Regions from separate parts of the Kitasatospora sp. UYEF31 genome, predicted to be linked through region 1. Evidence: riboswitches for the same ligand, from Rfam matches in the RefSeq annotation. Region 1 holds a riboswitch; the other holds the start of a gene.
What was found. Region 1 has a riboswitch for cyclic di-AMP ahead of AC0Z36_RS16115 (C40 family peptidase). Riboswitches for the same ligand answer to the same signal wherever they lie in the genome.

Region 1 (8,236 bases):
CGCCGCTCGACCAGCAGCTGACGGACCTGCGCGACGGCGCCGAGGACTTCGCCGACCGGGCCAGTCGCACCCAGACCCGGATCTCCCTGATCGAACGCCAGGAGGAGGTCCAGCGCCAGCAGGACGAGGAGCGCAAGCGCCGCGAGGCCCTGCGCCCCAAGTACGTCCTGCCGGTCACCCAGCCGGGGCTGAGCGCGGTGTTCGGCCAGGGCGGCGACAGGTGGTCGCACAATCACACCGGCATCGACTTCCCGGTCGATTACGGAACTCCCGTGCGGGCCATGATGGACGGTGTCGTCCGTACGGAATACAACAGCGCGTACGGCAACATGACGATCATCAAGGCCAAGGACGGCACCGAGTCCTGGTACTGCCACCTGAGTCGTTACAAGGTCCGCTCAGGTCCGGTGAAGGCCGGCGACACCGTCGCCTACTCCGGCAACTCGGGCAACAGCACCGGCCCGCACCTCCACCTTGAGGTGCGCCCCGACGGCGGCAGCCCGATAGACCCACTGCCGTGGCTCAAGGAGCGCGGGCTCAACCCGACGGGCTGATCAGCTTCAACGACTGAGGGCCGGACTCAGTCGGGCCCTGGAGCGCGACGGATCCGCAAGGTCGGGCGACGGAAAAGCGCACCCGACGTCGATCCCGACGCCCTCCGGTCCGACCTGGATGCCGTCGCCGACCAGCACGTCGATGACCAGAACAACTACAGACCGATCTGACTACTATCTTTTGCGCCACAAAACCCGAGGCCGGACACCCCCACCCGGGGATGCCCGGCCTCCGCCGTTCCGTTGTCGGCCAGTAGCCGACTACAGCTTCTCCACCGGCGCGTACCGCAGGAGCAGCCGCTTCTTGCCCTCCGTACCGAAGTCGATCGTCGCCTCGGCCTTGTCCGCCGCGCCGCCGGTCTCCAGGACCGTGCCCATGCCGAACTTGTCGTGCGTGACCTTGTCCCCCACGCTCAGCGCGAGGACCTCGCGCTCCACGGCCCGCTTGCCGCCGAAGCCCGAAGTCAGCTTGCCGGAGCGGGGGTTGCCGCCGCGCGGGGCCGGGGGCACCGCGGCCTTCTTCAGGCCGTGCCACTCGATCAAAGCGGGCGGCAGCTCCTCCAGGAACCGCGACTGCGGGTTGTAGGCGGGTGCTCCCCACGAGCTGCGGACCTGAGCCCGCGTCATGTACAGCCGCTCCCGGGCCCGGGTGATGCCGACGTACGCGAGCCGGCGCTCCTCCTCAAGCTCCTTGGTGTTGCCGAGCGAGCGCATGTGCGGGAAGACGCCGTCCTCCATGCCGGTCAGGAACACCACCGGGAACTCCAGGCCCTTGGCGGTGTGCAGGGTCATCAGCGTGACCACGCCCGTGCCGTCCTCCGGGATCTGGTCGGAGTCGGCGACCAGCGCGACCCGCTCCAGGAAGTCGCCGAGTGTGCCCTCCGGGTTGGCCTGCTCGAACTCCAGGGCCACTGCGGCGAGTTCCTGAAGGTTCTCGACCCGCGTCTCGTCCTGCGGGTCGGTGGAGTGCTGCAACTCGGCCAGGTAGCCAGTCTGTTCGAGGACCGCCTCCAGGACCACGGCGGGGCCCGCGCCGCCGTCCACGACCGTGCGCAGGTCGTCCATGAGCGTCACGAAACCCTTGACCGCGTTCGCCGACCGTTTGGCCAGGCCGGGGGCGTCCTCCGCGCGCCGCAGCGCGTCGGCGAAGGAGATGCGGTCCCGGGCGGCCAGCGCGTCGACGCACGCCTCGGCCCGGTCGCCGATGCCGCGCTTGGGCACGTTGAGGATCCGGCGCAGCGACACCACGTCGGCCGGGTTCGCCAGCAGCCGCAGGTAGCACAGGATGTCGCGGACTTCCTTGCGCTCATAGAAGCGCACACCGCCGACGACCTTGTACGGGAGTCCCGTACGGATGAAGACTTCTTCGAAGACGCGGGACTGGGCGTTCGTCCGGTAGAAGATCGCCACGTCACCGGGCTTGCACTTGCCGTCGTCGGTGAGCTTGTCGACCTCGTCGGCGACGAACTGCGCCTCGCCGTGCTCGTCGTCGGCGAGGTAGCCGGTGATGAGCGCCCCGTCGCCGGCCTGGGTCCACAGGTTCTTGGCCCGGCGGTTGGTGTTGCGTTCGATGACGGCGTTGGCGGCGGCCAGGATCGTCTGCGTCGAGCGGTAGTTCTGTTCGAGCAGGATCGTGACGGCGCTCGGGTAGTCGAGCTCGAAGTCGACGATGTTGCGGATCGTCGCGCCGCGGAACGCGTAGATGGACTGGTCCGCGTCGCCGACCACGCACAGTTCGGCTGCGGGGATGTCGGCGAGCGCGGCGGCGTTGGGGTTGACGTAGTCACCGTCGACGGTCTTCTTCGGCGCGCTGCCGGCCGCGCCGCCGACGAGTTCGCGCACCAGGATGTACTGGGCGTGGTTGGTGTCCTGGTACTCGTCGACCATCACGTGCCGGAAGCGGCGGCGGTAGAACTCGGCGACCTCGGGGAACGCCTGCAGCAGGTGCACGGTGGTCATGATGATGTCGTCGAAGTCCAGCGCGTGCGCCTGGCGCAGTCGCTGCTGGTACATCGTGTACGCCTGGGCGAGCAGCCGGTCGGTCTCGTTGGCCGCCTGGCTGGAGTAGGTCTCCTCGTCGATGAGCTCGTTCTTGAGGTTGGAGACCTGCGCGTTGAACTTGCGCGGCGGGTAGAGCTTGGGGTCCAGGTCGAGTTCCCGGCAGACCATCGCCATGAGCCGCTGCGAGTCCGACGAGTCGTAGATGGAGAACGACGACGTCATGCCCAGCTTTTTGTACTGCTGGCGCAGGATCCGCACGCACGCGGAGTGGAAGGTCGACACCCACATCGCCTTGGCGCGCGGACCGATGAGGGCCTCGACGCGCTCGCGCATTTCGGCTGCGGCCTTGTTGGTGAAGGTGATCGCGAGGATCTCGCCGGGATGCGCGCCGCGGGCGGCGAGCAGGTAGGCGATGCGGTGGGTGAGCACCCGCGTCTTGCCGGAGCCGGCTCCGGCGACCAGGAGCAGGGGTGTGCCCTCGTGGACGACGGCTGCCTTCTGCTGCGGGTTGAGCCCGTCGAGCAGTTGTGCGGCGTCGGCGACCGGCTTGGGGGCGCCGTTGCGGTAGTACGACTCGGCCGGGTTCGACGGTGGCGTGAACGCGCCGCCGAACAGGTCCTCGGGCTCGTCGGGCTCCGGGGGCAGGGGGATGTCGTCCGCCGCGCGCACAGGCAGGGACAGGTCGGTCGCGTCATCGAAGAGGCTGCTCATCGTCCACGAGTCTATGAGCCCGGGGAGGGCTGTCCGTGCCGAAGAGCCGATTCTCTTCCGGGCGGGACGTGACGTGCGTCGCGGCAGCCCCAGGTTGCTCTAAGGGCTCAGATGTAACAGGAATCACACCAGCCAAACCAGTTCAATCCGGGCAAGGAAACGCATTCGATAGTAAAAAAACAGCAATGAATCTCACAACGGGGTCGACCGTGATCCATCCGTGACTATTGTTCTCGGCCAGGTGATCGCAGAACGCCGTCCACCCGGTCGGCGCGGTCACCACCGCTGAGTCCGGCGCACGACCCACCGGTCGCAGCCCAGCCGATGAAGCAGTCGGCGCAGGTGCTGCGACGCAGTCCGGTGCACAGGTCCGAGCCGGAGCCGGGGACCCACCGCGGGTCCGCTCGGCCCGACCGTTCGAACACGGCCCGGGGCGTACGGACCGGCACGACGTTCCTTGGGGTGAATCGGCCACCGGCCCCCACCGGTGACCGTAGGGCGCCTTCTTCCGCCCGAACCCGACAGCTAACCCGGTAGGCGGCCGAGGAAGGAACAGCAGTGGCGTCCCAACGACGAGTAGGCCAGCACCGCAAGCCGAAGCCCCGCACCGTGGTCCGCGGAGCCGCGACGGTGGTGACCGCAGCGGCCACCATGACCGGCGTGATCGCCTTCGGCGGCAGCGCACACGCCGCTCCGGCCCCGACCTTCGACCAGGTCAAGGCGCAGGTCAACCAGCTCACGCACGAGGCCCTCAAGGCCGGCGACGAGGCCAACGGCGTCCAGGAGAAGGTGGACACGCTCCAGCGGACGTCCAGCCAGACCCAGACCCGCGTGTCCGAGAAGCAGTCGGCGATGAACGACCTGCGCGACCAGATCGGCCAGGTCGCCGCCGCCCAGTACCGCGGTGGCGGCCTCCCCTCCGGGCTCCAACTGGCGATGAGCCAGGACCCGCAGGGTTTCCTGGCCAAGGCGCAGATGATGGACCAACTCGACGGCCAGCAGGCCGACAAGCTGCGCCAGATCGCCGCCCAGACGCGGATGCTCCAGCAGGACAAGGCCGAGTCGACCCGCCAGCTGACCGAGCTTGAGACGATGCGCAAGGACCTGAACGACCGTAAGACGGCCGTGCAGACCAAGCTCAACGACGCGCAGAAGCTGCTCAACACGCTCACCGCGGCCCAGCAGCAGGCTGTCCTCGACTCCAACGACCACGAAGACACACGTGCGGACGACCGCGGCTCACGGGGCAACGAGCGTCCGGATCCCAAGCCGACCGCGGATCCGAAGAAGGAAGCCCCGAAGGACGAGCCGACCGTCCCCGCCGCGGGCGGCAAGGCCGGGGCGGCGGTGACCGCGGCCATGGGCCAGCAGGGCAAGCCGTACGTCCTGGGCGCCACCGGGCCCGGCTCCTTCGACTGCTCGGGCCTTATGCAGTGGGCGTACAACAAGGCCAACATCAGCCTGCCGCGGACGACCTGGGACCAGGTCAAGGTCGGCCGTTCGGTGCCCAAGTCGCAGCTCCAGCCGGGCGACCTCGTGTTCTTCTACAGCGACATCAGCCACGTCGGCATGTACGTCGGCGACGGCATGATCGTCCACGCGCCGCGGCCCGGCAAGTCGGTGACCACGATCAAGCTCGACTACATGCCGTTCTACAGTGCCCGCCGGGTCGCTTAGCCCGGGAAGTCCCAAGGGCCTCAAGAGCCCCTCCGCTCACTGATGTCACGGAAATCACACAAACCAAACCCATGCATTCCGGACAAGGAAACGCTGCCCGAAGTAAAAATCTGGCAATGTCTGCTAGAACTGGGCTGCTGTGATCCATCTGTGACTAGGGTTCTCGGCCAGGTGATCGCAGGATGCCGTCCACCCCCGGGCGGCCGAGGGAGGAACACCAGTGGCGTCCCAACGACGAGCAGCACAACACCGAAAGCCGAAGCCGCGGACCATGGTCCGCAGCGCGGCCACCGTGGTGACCGCAGCCGCGACGATGTCCGGTGTGATCGCGTTTGCCGGCAGCGCCAACGCCGCTCCGGTCGCAAGTTTCGAGCAGGTCAAAGCACAGGTCGACCAGCTGAACCACGACGTCGTGACGATCGGCGAAGAGGCCAACGGCTTTGAGGAAAAGGTCGGCAAGCTCCAGGAGACTGCCAACCAGACGCAGAACCGGGTCGCTGAGAAGCAGTCGGCGATGAACGACCTGCGTGACCAGATCGGCCAGGTCGCCGCCGCCCAGTACCGCGGCGGTGGCATGCCCACCGGGCTCCAGCTGGCGATGAGCCAGGACCCGCAGGGCTTCCTGGCCAAGGCACAGATGATGGACCAGCTCGACGGCCAGCAGGCCGACAAGCTGCGCCAGATCGCCGCCCAGTCCCGGATGCTCCAGCAGGACAAGGTCGAAGCGTCCCGCCAGCTGACCGAGCTCGAGTCGCTGCGCAAGGACCTCACCACCCGCCGCGCGATCGTGCAGACCAAGCTCGCCGAGGCGCAGAAGCTGCTCAACACGCTCACCGCGGCGCAGCAGAAGAAGATCAACGACGAGAACGACCACGCGGCGGCAGCCGAAGCGGACCGCAGCTCGCGGGGCAACGACCGCGGGGAGATCGACAAGGGCGCCGCCGAGAAGGAAGAGCCCCCGCCTGTCGACGTCCCCCCGGGTGCCAAGGCCGCCACGGCGCTCAACGCCGCACTGTCGCAGCAGGGCAAGCCGTACTACTCCAGTGGCACGGGGCCGAACTCGTACGACTGCTCGGGTCTGATGCAGTGGGCGTACAAGCAGGCCAACATCTCCCTGCCGCGGGTGACCTACGACCAGATCAAGGTGGGCCGCGCGGTCAGCAAGGACCAGCTGCAGCCCGGTGACCTGGTGTTCTTCACGAACGTCAGCCACGTCGGCATGTACATCGGTGGCGGCATGGTCGTCCACGCCCCGAAGCCGGGTGCCGTGGTCCGCAAGGAGAAGATGTCGAACATGGCCTGGTACGGCGCGCGTCGGGTCGCCTGACGACCGCAGGGTCCAAAAAAAATAAGAACGGTGTACGGGTGACCCCGCGCGTGGGGGTCACCCGTACACCGTTCTTATTTTTTGACTGCTTTCTTCTGCCCGCTCAAGCCTCAGACCAGACGGCGGTCCGTGGCCCACCGGGTCAGTTCATGGCGGTTCGACAGCTGGAGCTTGCGCAGCACCGCGGACACGTGCGTCTCGACCGTCTTCACGGAGATGACGAGGCGTCGGGCGATCTCCTTGTAGGCGTAGCCGCGGGCGATGAGCTTCAGGACTTCGCGCTCGCGCTGGGTGAGGCGGTCCAGGTGCTCGTCCACGGCGGGGACGTCGGTCGCGGCGAAAGCGTCGAGCACAAAGCCGGCCAGGCGCGGTGAGAACACCACGTCGTCCTCGGCGATGCGGCCGATGGCGGCGATGAGTTCGTCGCCGGTGATGGACTTGGTGACGTAGCCGCGGGCTCCCCCGCGGATGACCCCGATGACGTCCTCACCGGCGTCGGAGACCGACAGGGCGAGGAACTTCACCCGGTCCTTGAGGTCGGCGCACTGCTTGAGCACTTCGATGCCGCCACCGCCGGGGAGGTGGACGTCGAGCAGCACCACGTCGGGCATGGTCTCGCGGACGACGGCGATCCCTGACTGCGTGTCATCGGCTTCGCCGACGATCTCCACGGCCGCGCCGATCTCAGCGCGCACACCGGTCCGGAACATCCGGTGGTCGTCGACGAGGACCACCCTGATCTGGTCGCTCATGACTTACCTCTGTCCATTTCGAATTCGATCTCAGTGCCTTCGCCGGGGGCTGTGTGGATGGTCGCCCTACCCCCGTTGCGGCGCATCCGCCCCAGTACGGACTCTCGCACACCGAGCCGGTCCTCGGGCACGGCTTCCAGGTCGAATCCGGGCCCCTGGTCGCGGACGAAGAGTTCGACCCGGTCGTCGGTGACCTCGGCGAACACCGAGATCGGGGTCTCCCCCGCGTACTTCGCGGCGTTGACCAGTGCTTCGCGGGTGGCGGCCACCAGCGCGGTCAGGTTCTCGGCCAGCGGGCAGTCGCCGACGCACACCACGTCGATGGACACCCCGTGCATGTCCTCCACCTCGGCCGCCTCCGCGCGGACCGCGACGGCGAACGTCAGGTCGGGCTGGGACTCCTGCGGCCGGTAGAGCCACATCCGCAACTCCCGCTCCTGCGCGCGGGCCAGCTTGGCGACCTCCCGGGGGTCGTCCACCTTGCGCTGGATCAGGGTGAGCGTGTGCAGGACGGAATCGTGGACGTGCGCGGCGACTTCGGCACGCTCCTGGGCCCGGATTCGGGCCCGCCGCTCGGCGCCGAGGTCGCGGGTGAGCCGCAGGAGGTAAGGGCCGAAGATGAGGAGCAGGCCGACGAGGGTCAGCAACGCCCCGCGCAGCACCGCGAACGAGTCGCCCAGGCCCTTGCCGCTGTACGTGGTGAAGATGCCCAGGCCGACCGCGACCAGGGCCCCGCCGAGCGCGCCGCGGGCGTAACCGGCTTTGCGGCTGCGGGAACTGATGCCCAGCCAGCGATTGCGCTGGGTGTCATCGGCCTGCCGCCACAGCAGTGCCACTCCGGCGCCCGCGATGATCAGCGGCCACACCCAGTTCTGCGGATCGGACGGTGTACCGCCACCGCTCCACTGGATGAGCATCGCGGCGCCGATGAGCATGGCGAGAACCGCCAGTGCCCGGTGCCGTTCCCGGCCCGGTGCGCACGCGGACTGCGGAAGTGCTTTCCCCATCGGCACGAACACCCAGAACACGGCGTACATGACCAGTCCGAGGCCGTCAGCCAGCGTCATCACCACAAAGGCGATGCGCAATAGTTGCGTCTCCACCCCCAGGTGCGCGCCGAGCCCGCGGGCCACGCCGCCCAGCATGCGCTGGGAAGGGCTGCGGTAAAGCGTCGGTGGGGAGCACACGGGCTCGGCGGCGACAACGACAGGACT
Region 2 (8,236 bases), on a different contig from region 1:
GCCTGGAGCCCGGCATCAGCCCAGGTCCCCCGGCTCCGGCACCCCGTGGATGCGCGCCCAGGTCCTGGCCATCGCGATCCGGTCCACCGTCGTCGGGTGTGAGCCGAACAGCGTCGCCAGCACCGGGTTCGGCTCCAGGTTCGACTGGTTGGCCACCGCGAGGCGGCGCTGCATCTTCGCGAACGCCTCCGGGTCCTTGGTGAGGTCAAGCGCGTGCGCGTCGGCGCGGGCCTCCAGGCGGCGGCTGACGAGCATCTGCACAGGGCCGGAGAGCGTCGTCACCACGGCGAGCACCGCGAGCAGCAGTGCTAGCGAACGGGGGTCCCCCGCGCTGTCCGCCCCGGCCCGGCGCAGCAGCGGACGGGCCGTCACCAGCAGGCCGATGAGGCTGACGCCCGCGGCCAGGCCCGCGGCGCCGATGAGGGTCCCGTGCAGGACGTCGTCGCGTTTGGCGTGGCCGAGTTCGTGCGCGACGACGAGTTCGACCTCACGCTGGTCGGCCTGCTTGAGGAGCGTGTCGTACACGACGATGCGCCGGGACGGACCGAAGCCGGAGACGTACGCGTTGAGCGCGGTGGTGCGGCGGGAGGCGTCGGCGATGAGGACGTCCTTGACGGGGACCCCGTCCTGGTCGGCCAACTGCATCAGTTCGGTGCGCAGCGGTCCGGCGGGCATCGACTTGAAGTTGTTGAACAGTGGTTCGACGACGACCGGATAGACGAAGGACATCACGATGACCAGGAGCGCGCCGGTCCCGGCGGCGATGGGCCAGCCGGCCCGGGGCAGGGCCCGGATCAGGGCGTAGAGCCCCAGGAGTACGGCGAGCAGGACGCCGGTGGACAGCGCGAAGCTCTTGAGCGCGTCCAGGAGCCAGCCTCCCCAGCTCTGCACGGACAGCCCGTAGCGGCGGCTCACGCTCTCAGACCACGCGGAGACGGGCAGGGTCACGAGCCGGCCGGCCAGGGCCAGGGCGAGTCCGCCCAGGAGGAGCTGCCACACCCAGCCGCCGCCGAGCGGCCTGGCCGCGGCGTGGATGAGGCGGGCGCCCAGCGGGCTGAAGCCGAAGAGCAGGCTCACCACGAGGGACAGGGCCATCGCCAGGTAGGCCGGGGGCCGGGCGGCGCTTGACAGGGCGTGTCCGTGGGCGATCTCGGCGGCGGTGAAGTCGCGGGCGGCGTCGGCGTGGGCCGCGCCGCCGGGCGGCATGCCGGACAGGGGCCGCCAGGGGGTGGTGACGGCGATGGCGATGATCAGTACGAGTGCGGTGGCGGCCAGCAGCACCAGCAGGATGCGGCGGCCGGGGACCGCGTCGGCCCAGGAGGTCACAGGTTCTTCATCCCCGTCGTTTCAGCGGCTTCCGGCGCGGGAGCCGTAGCCGGCCCAGCGCCTGGTGGTTCTTCAGGACCCGGACGTGCGGTCATTTCAGCTGGGTCTTCACGTACGCGGTCCAGGTTTCGGTGAACGTGCCGGGAGTGGTCGCGAGCACGGTGCCCAGGGCCGCGGCGAGTGCGGTCTCCGGGGCGGGTGCGGGGGCGCCGGGGGCCGGTGCGGCGCCGAGCGTGCGGTAGAGCTCGACGAGCTTGGCCTGGCCCCACTCCGACGCGATCAGGCGGCAGGCGAGCCAGCCCATCTCGTAGGCCTGTGGGAGGTCGGTCTGGGTGGTCTCGAAGGCGGCTTCGTCCGGCAGTGCCCGCGGGACCTTGCCCGCGCGCACGTCGCGGCGCAGTTCGGGGGCGGCGCTGCGGACGGTCTGCCCGGAGTCGAGGTAGGCCACGTAGTCGGCGAAGCCCTCGGACAGCCAGGTGGGGGTCCAGGCGCGGGTGTGGGCACGGCTCGCGACGTGGCTGATCTCGTGGACCATCACGACGCGGCGTTCGGCGTTGCCCAGTTGGCGGAAGGCGTCGGGGTTGACGATGACCCGGTCGGCGGCGGCCGCGTCGACGGCGGCGCCGCGCTCGCCGGTGGTGACGGCGGCGATCCGGGCGTACTTCTGCGCGTCGGCGTCCAGGAGCCTGGCCATCTGCAACTGGTCCGCGGGCACGATGACCAGTGCCTTCCCGGCCCACTGGCCGCCCCAGACGGCGGTGACCTCGGGGACCGCGCTGTCGGCGTCCCGCTGGAAGCCGCGCAGTGTGCCGGGGTCGCCGATGCCGAGCACGGTGCTGCGCGCGCCCTGGAGGACGGTGACCTTCCCCAGGTCCCACAGCTGGGTGCCGCCGGTGTGCCCGGAGGTGGTGCCGTCGTCGGTCGCGGTGAGGTACCACGCGCCGCCGCGCAGGACGAAGGTCGGGAACTCCTTGGTGCGGACCGGGACGGGGTCGTACCCGGTGACGCGGTACGTGAGGTCGACCTCCGCGGTGAGGTACGGAGTGCCGCCCAGGGCCGCCTGCCGCTGTTCGGGCAGCGGGAAGGCGTCGGAGGCCGTGAGCTCGTACTCCCAGGACGTGAACGGCACCTGGGCCGCGTTGTCGAAGACCGAAGTCTGGGCCGTACGGAAGGCCGCCGCGGCCGGCGCGGGGTCCAGGGTGGCCAGGAAGGCGGGTCTGTCCTTCGTGCGGAAGGCTTCGGCGCGACGTTCGAGGAGTGCGCCGACGGCGGTGCGGCGGGCGTTGGCGTGCTGCTCCGCGGTGCCGGCGCCCGGCCCGGCGGGGTTCTGCGCGCCCTGGTGCCCCGGTGCCTGGGCGGTGGCCCGCGGCCGGCTGCCGGAGCCGCTGTGGACGACCGTGTAGGCGATCACGAACTGGAGCAGCGCGCAGACGGCGACCAACGGCAGCAGCCACCGGGGCCCGGCCCGGCGGACTCGGCCGGCCGATCTCTGCTCGCTCACGGACCTGATCGTACGAGACGGTCCGGAGCGGAGCGCACCGAACACCGCAGGAACAGCCGGGCGGTCCCGGGCGCGGCGCACCGGGCCGCGCGGGAACGCCCGGACGACCCCGGCCGGCGTGGACCGGGGTCGTTCAGTGCGCTGTGCGGACGGGCGGAACCCGCGGTCAGCCCGTGGTGCGGCCGGTGGAACCCGTCAGCCGACGCGGACGACCTTCGAGACCGGCATCGAGTTGACCGGCGCGTAGCGCACGGTCGTGCCGGTGCGCGGCGCGTGGATGATCTGGCCGTTGCCGACGTACATGCCGATGTGCGTCGCGCCGCCGTAGTAGATGACCAGGTCACCGGGCTGCGCGTCGGCGAGGGGGACCGTACGGCCCGCGCCGCCCTGGCCCTGCGAGGTGCGCGGCAGCGAGAGTCCGGCCTGCTTCCACGCCCAGCCCGTCAGGCCGGAGCAGTCGAAGGAGCCGGGGCCTGTGGCGCCCCAGACGTAGGGCTTACCGAGCGCCTGCTTGACTGCCGCCACAGCCGCCGCGGCCCGGCCGCTGACGGGGACGTTGACGTCCTTCTGGGAGTCGCCGCCCTTGTCCGCGTCGGCCTTGGGCACGGCCGGCTCGCGGTTCGCGCCGTCCCTGGAGGCGCGTCCGGCGTCCTCGCCGTGGCCCTCCTGGGCGAGCAACTGCTCGCGCTCGGCGTCGCTGAGGGTGTTGAGCAGTTCCTGGGCCTTGCGGAGCTTGCCCTCGACCTCGTTCTTCTTGTCGGTGAGGTGCTTGCGGGTGCTCTCGAGCTGGCTCAGCTTGGCGGCGGCCTCGGAGCGTTCCTGGGACAGGGCGCGCTTGCGGTCCCGCAGCTGGCTGAGTGTCTGGGCCTGCTGGGAGCTGACCTGGTCGAGGGCCGCGGCCTTCTGGAGGTACTGCCCGGGGTTCTCCGACAGCATCAGGCGCAGCGTCGGGTCCAGGCCGCCGCTGCGGTACTGCGCCGCGGCGATGGCACCCATGTCGCCCTGGAGTGCGGCGAGGCCTGACTGCTCGTCGGCGATGCGCTGCTGGACGTGCTGGACGTCCTGCTGGAGCTGCTGGTGCTTCTCCTCGTAGCCGTTGTAGTCCTCGGTCGCCACTTCGGCCTCGTGCTGCAGATCGTTGATCTGCTGCTTGACCTGCTGCTTGGTGGGCGCCGGGTCGGCGTGGGACACGTTGGGGGCGAACACCACAGCGGTTGCCGCTGCGGCGGTGAGCACGCTCACCCGGGTCTTGCTCGGCTTCTTGAGCCGGCGGTGGGACGCCACGAAGGCGGCACTCCTTCTTCCACGGCCGCCTACCGGGTTAGCTGTCGGGTTCGAGCCGGAAGATCAGCTCTACGGCCCGTGGTGCGGGCCGATTCACCCCATGGGGATCGGGTCCCCGGTTCCTTGGATGTCACCCCGATTGACACCTGCTGGATTCGGCGGGAGCCTCCGCCGCCACCCTGGCTGGGTGACTGATTGCGCGGTTGCTCGACCGCCGACACTAACCACGGTCCAAGATCGCTTCAAATCATTCGCCGGAATTAACCCCCGAGAGGGCCGGAAATCACCCGGAATCAGTGACGCGGGGTATCGAACAAACCACTCGTTGTTCATATTTTCTGCTTGCGTGAAACGTTTTTGCACAATGCCGCACAACCGTTCCGGAAGTCCCGGGATTGCGGGACCTCAGCCCTTCCCGATAACCCGATATCAGAGGAGATGCCTGGTCGGAGGCCATCCGAAGGGTCCGGCGCGGGTGCGCGCCGGGCGCGTTACCGCACCCCGCCGGGGTTCCACCAGGCCCGTCCAGGAGTGTTCATGTGGGATTCGCCACACTGTTGATTTCAAAAATCTCCGGAACATACGGAACCGCTCATTCGTCCCGGCCGTCCGGCGCGTCCGGAGTAGCGGACCCGGCGGACCGTCCCGTAGTCGCGCAGCCCGGTTCAGCCCCGGGCCAGGCGGCGGAGCAGCATCATCGACAGGACGGGGCGCGCGCCCGCGCGGCGCACACCGTCGGCCACCTCGCGGTCGGTGGACACCACGATCACCGGGCGGCCCGGCGGCTCCGCCCGGACCAGCGCCCTGATCAGGTCGTCCGCCGTCTGCCCCGGCTTGCTGAACCGCACCCGCACGCCCCGCGGCGGCGCGAGCAGCACCGGGGTGGACAGCTCCGCGCCGTCGAACACGCAGGTGATCTCGGCGCCCGTCTGCGCCGCCAGGATCGCCAGGCCGCCCAGGAGCCTGGCCCGCTGCTCGGCGAGCGGCAGGGTGGGGTAGCCGGTCTTGGTGACGTTGTAGCCGTCGATGACCAGGTGCGCCTGCGGCAGGTGGAGCAGTTGGTCGAGCAGCACCGGGTCGTCGTCGCTGGTCCCCCGCTGGGGGATGTCGAGGACCGAGTGCGCGACCGGGGAGACCGCGTCCACTGTGTCGGCCGGCCTGACTGTCACCGGCGGCAGCGCCAGCTCCCGGCGCAGCCCCTGCGCGGCCTCCAGAACCGTGTCCAGGAGCAGTCTGATCCGGGTGTCCTCCAGGTGGCGGCCCTCGCGGGCGGCCTTGCGCCCGGCCTCCAGCTCTCCTTCGACCTGGGCGAGGCGGGCCCGCAGCCTGCGGGCCTCCTTCTCGGTGGTGGACACCACCTGCCCGGTGCCCTTCTGGATCTCGTCCAGTTCCACTTGCAGCAGCTTGGCCTGCTTCTCCGCGTGCTTGGCGGTGCCCTGGAAGCCGCGGATCTGCCGGCGCAACTGGTCGGCCTCCTTGCGGACGGCCTCCAGTTCGGTGCGCAGACCGTCGAGTTCGGCCCGGGAGGAGGAGCGCAGCGCGGCCAGTTCCTTCTCCAGGCGTTCGATGGTGGCGACGGCCTCCGAGTCGGCGTGGTCGGCGGCGGCCTTGACCGCGGCGTCGCCGGCGGCGGCCACGATCCCAACCCAGCCGTCCGGGCGCAGCAGGTAGGCCGCGGCGGCCACGTCCAGCGGGTCGGCGGCGGCCGGTACAGTGCCGGCGTCCAGCGCCTGCGCGAGGTCGGGCAGCGCGGCGCGGACGCGGTCCGCTATACGGCCGCGGAACACCGCGTCACCCTCCAGGGCGGCGGCCAGCGGGGTGGCGGCGAGCTTGGCGCGCTTGGCGGGCGTGAAGCGGGCCAGCCGACGCAGCGGCAGCGGGATCTCTTCGACGGGCATGGTGCCGACCGCGTCTGCGGCGATGCCCACGACGCGCTGGCGCACCCCTTCGGGCAGCGGGCCCGTCCTGGGTTCGTCTGCTGCGCTGGTCACTGTTCCTCCGCCGTCCTGGTGCGCTCAGCCTGCCGCGCTCTGTCCACTGCTCCGCTGTGACACCCCGTGCCTTCCTGACCACCTACCCATTGATCATGGCGTGTTTCCACCCGAAAGTGGACCTGCCACCCTGAATTTCCAGGATGCGGCAGGTCCACTCGGTGGCCGGTCGGGGTCGTCCGCCCGGCTCTACCCGGCGTCGGGCTTCGGCACCAGCTCCACCGAGCCGGTCGCGTTGCACCAGCGGCAGCGGACGGATTCGATGTTGTCCTCCAGCACTTCGCGCTCCTCGACCTTCGGCTCGCCGGCGAGGTCCAGGTGGACGAACTCCACCGCGCGGGTGGTGCGGGTCACGTCGAACCGGGTCAGGTTGCCGCACAGTGAGCAGCGCCACCGGGTGTCCTGGGACGGGGCGGGCAGCGACATGCGCGTTCCTCTCTGGTGCACCCGCAGGGGGCGGGGCCACGGGGCCGGCGCACCCGCGCGGGGTCGGTATGGGGGTGTGTCGGGGCGGAACCGTACCGTCCAGTCCTATGGACAGCACGATGCCCGGCGATCCGGGCCACGACGGCTCGGCCCCGCCGGACAGTACCGCCCTGGACGGGGCCGGGCGAAACCCGCCCGCGGGTCAGGACCCGGCGCGCGCTGCGCCGGTGGAGCACCAGGTGTTCGTCGTCGTGGACGTCGAGACGACGGGCCTCGACCCGGAGTGCGAGCGGATCACCGAGATCGCGGCGGTGCGGGTGCGCGGCGACGAGGTGCTGGCCGAGTTCGCCTCACTGGTGGAACCGGGCGTTCCGATACCGGCGTTCATCACCACCCTGACGGGGATCTCCGATTCGACGGTGTCCGGGGCGCCGCCGCTGCGCCTGGTGCTGCCGGCGTTCCTCGACTTCGCCCGCGACGGCGTCCTGGTGGCGCACAACGCCCCGTTCGACACGGCGTTCCTGCGGGCCGCGTGCCGGGCCTGCGGGCTGGACTGGCCGGAGTTCACGGTGGTGGACACCCTGACGCTGGCGCGGGGTGTCCTGGAGCCGGGCGAGGTGCGGAACAACAGACTGGTGACCCTGGCCGCGCACTTCGAGTCCCCGGCCCCGCCGGCGCACCGGGCTGCGTCGGACTGCCGGGCCACGGTGCATGTGCTGCGCGGCCTGCTGGCGCGGCTGCACGAGGCGGGGGTCCACGACCTGCGCGGCCTGGTGGAGCGGTCCACTCCGGCTGCCGGAAAGCCCCATTAGGCCGTACGGATGACCGTGCCCCGTCCACCGGGCCGTGGTCCCGCCTTCGGGTGACGATCGTTGGATGCTGATCCCCGTACACGACGTGAACCCGGTACGGCGGACTCCTGTGGTCACGTACGCCCTGATCGCGGCGAACGTGCTGGTGTTCCTGCTCAGTCCGCTGTCCGGGTTCGGGCGTGGCGGGGACGCCCCGCACCCGCAGCAGCAGGTGTGCGCCGAATCGCAATACTACTACCGGTACGGCGCGATCCCCCGGGAACTGATGTCGGGCAGGCCGCTGGCCGGCACCCCGGAGCTGGTGCGGACCCAGTCGGGGCCGCCGGTGAAGTGCGGTCGCACCGACACGTCGGACAAGTCGCCGGTGCTGTCCGTGCTGTTCGCGATGTTCATGCACGGCGGCTGGCTGCACCTGATCGGCAACATGCTCTACCTGTACGTCTTCGGGAACAACGTCGAGGACCGCATGGGCCGGGTCCGGTTCACGCTGTTCTACCTGGTCTCGGGCTACGTGGCGACGTACGGTTTCGCCCTGACCGACCCGAAGTCGGCGCAGCCGCTGGTGGGCGCGTCCGGTGCGGTGTCGGCGGTCCTGGGCGCGTACCTCTTCCTGTACCCCAGGGCCCGGGTGACCTCGCTGGTGCCCCTGCTGTTGTTCCTCCCGCTGCGCTTCCCGGCGTGGCTGGTGCTCGGGGTGTACTTCGTCCTCCAGTGGCTGTACTTCCGCGGCATCGGGGTGAGCGGCGACGCGGACATCGCCTACTCGGCGCACGTCGTGGGGTTCGTCCTCGGCTTCGCCTACGCCTGGCTGCTGTACCGGCGGCGCGGCCCGGCGGCACCGGTCGCGGCACCGGTCGCAGAGCTGGACACAGCTGCCCCGTCGGCCGTACCGCCGT

Region 2: linked by a shared signal. The riboswitch ahead of AC0Z36_RS24820 (C40 family peptidase) and the one ahead of AC0Z36_RS16115 (C40 family peptidase) in region 1 are both predicted to bind cyclic di-AMP.

What each region holds. Positions count from the first base shown of each region.
Region 1 is NZ_JBXAWK010000028.1:53,493-61,728, forward strand. It holds gene AC0Z36_RS16105 (M23 family metallopeptidase) at 1-554, shown strand, start outside; gene pcrA (DNA helicase PcrA) at 816-3,266, opposite strand; cyclic di-AMP (ydaO/yuaA leader) riboswitch at 3,663-3,821, shown strand; gene AC0Z36_RS16115 (C40 family peptidase) at 3,825-4,943, shown strand; gene AC0Z36_RS16120 (C40 family peptidase) at 5,215-6,270, shown strand; gene AC0Z36_RS16125 (response regulator) at 6,381-7,022, opposite strand; gene AC0Z36_RS16130 (ATP-binding protein) at 7,019-8,236, opposite strand, start outside.
Region 2 is NZ_JBXAWK010000063.1:24,289-32,524, reverse strand. It holds gene AC0Z36_RS24830 (M48 family metallopeptidase) at 16-1,326, opposite strand; gene AC0Z36_RS24825 (hypothetical protein) at 1,418-2,827, opposite strand; gene AC0Z36_RS24820 (C40 family peptidase) at 3,023-4,111, opposite strand; cyclic di-AMP (ydaO/yuaA leader) riboswitch at 4,123-4,282, opposite strand; gene AC0Z36_RS24815 (NYN domain-containing protein) at 4,777-6,102, opposite strand; gene AC0Z36_RS24810 (hypothetical protein) at 6,292-6,528, opposite strand; gene AC0Z36_RS24805 (exonuclease domain-containing protein) at 6,636-7,340, shown strand; gene AC0Z36_RS24800 (rhomboid family intramembrane serine protease) at 7,405-8,236, shown strand, end outside.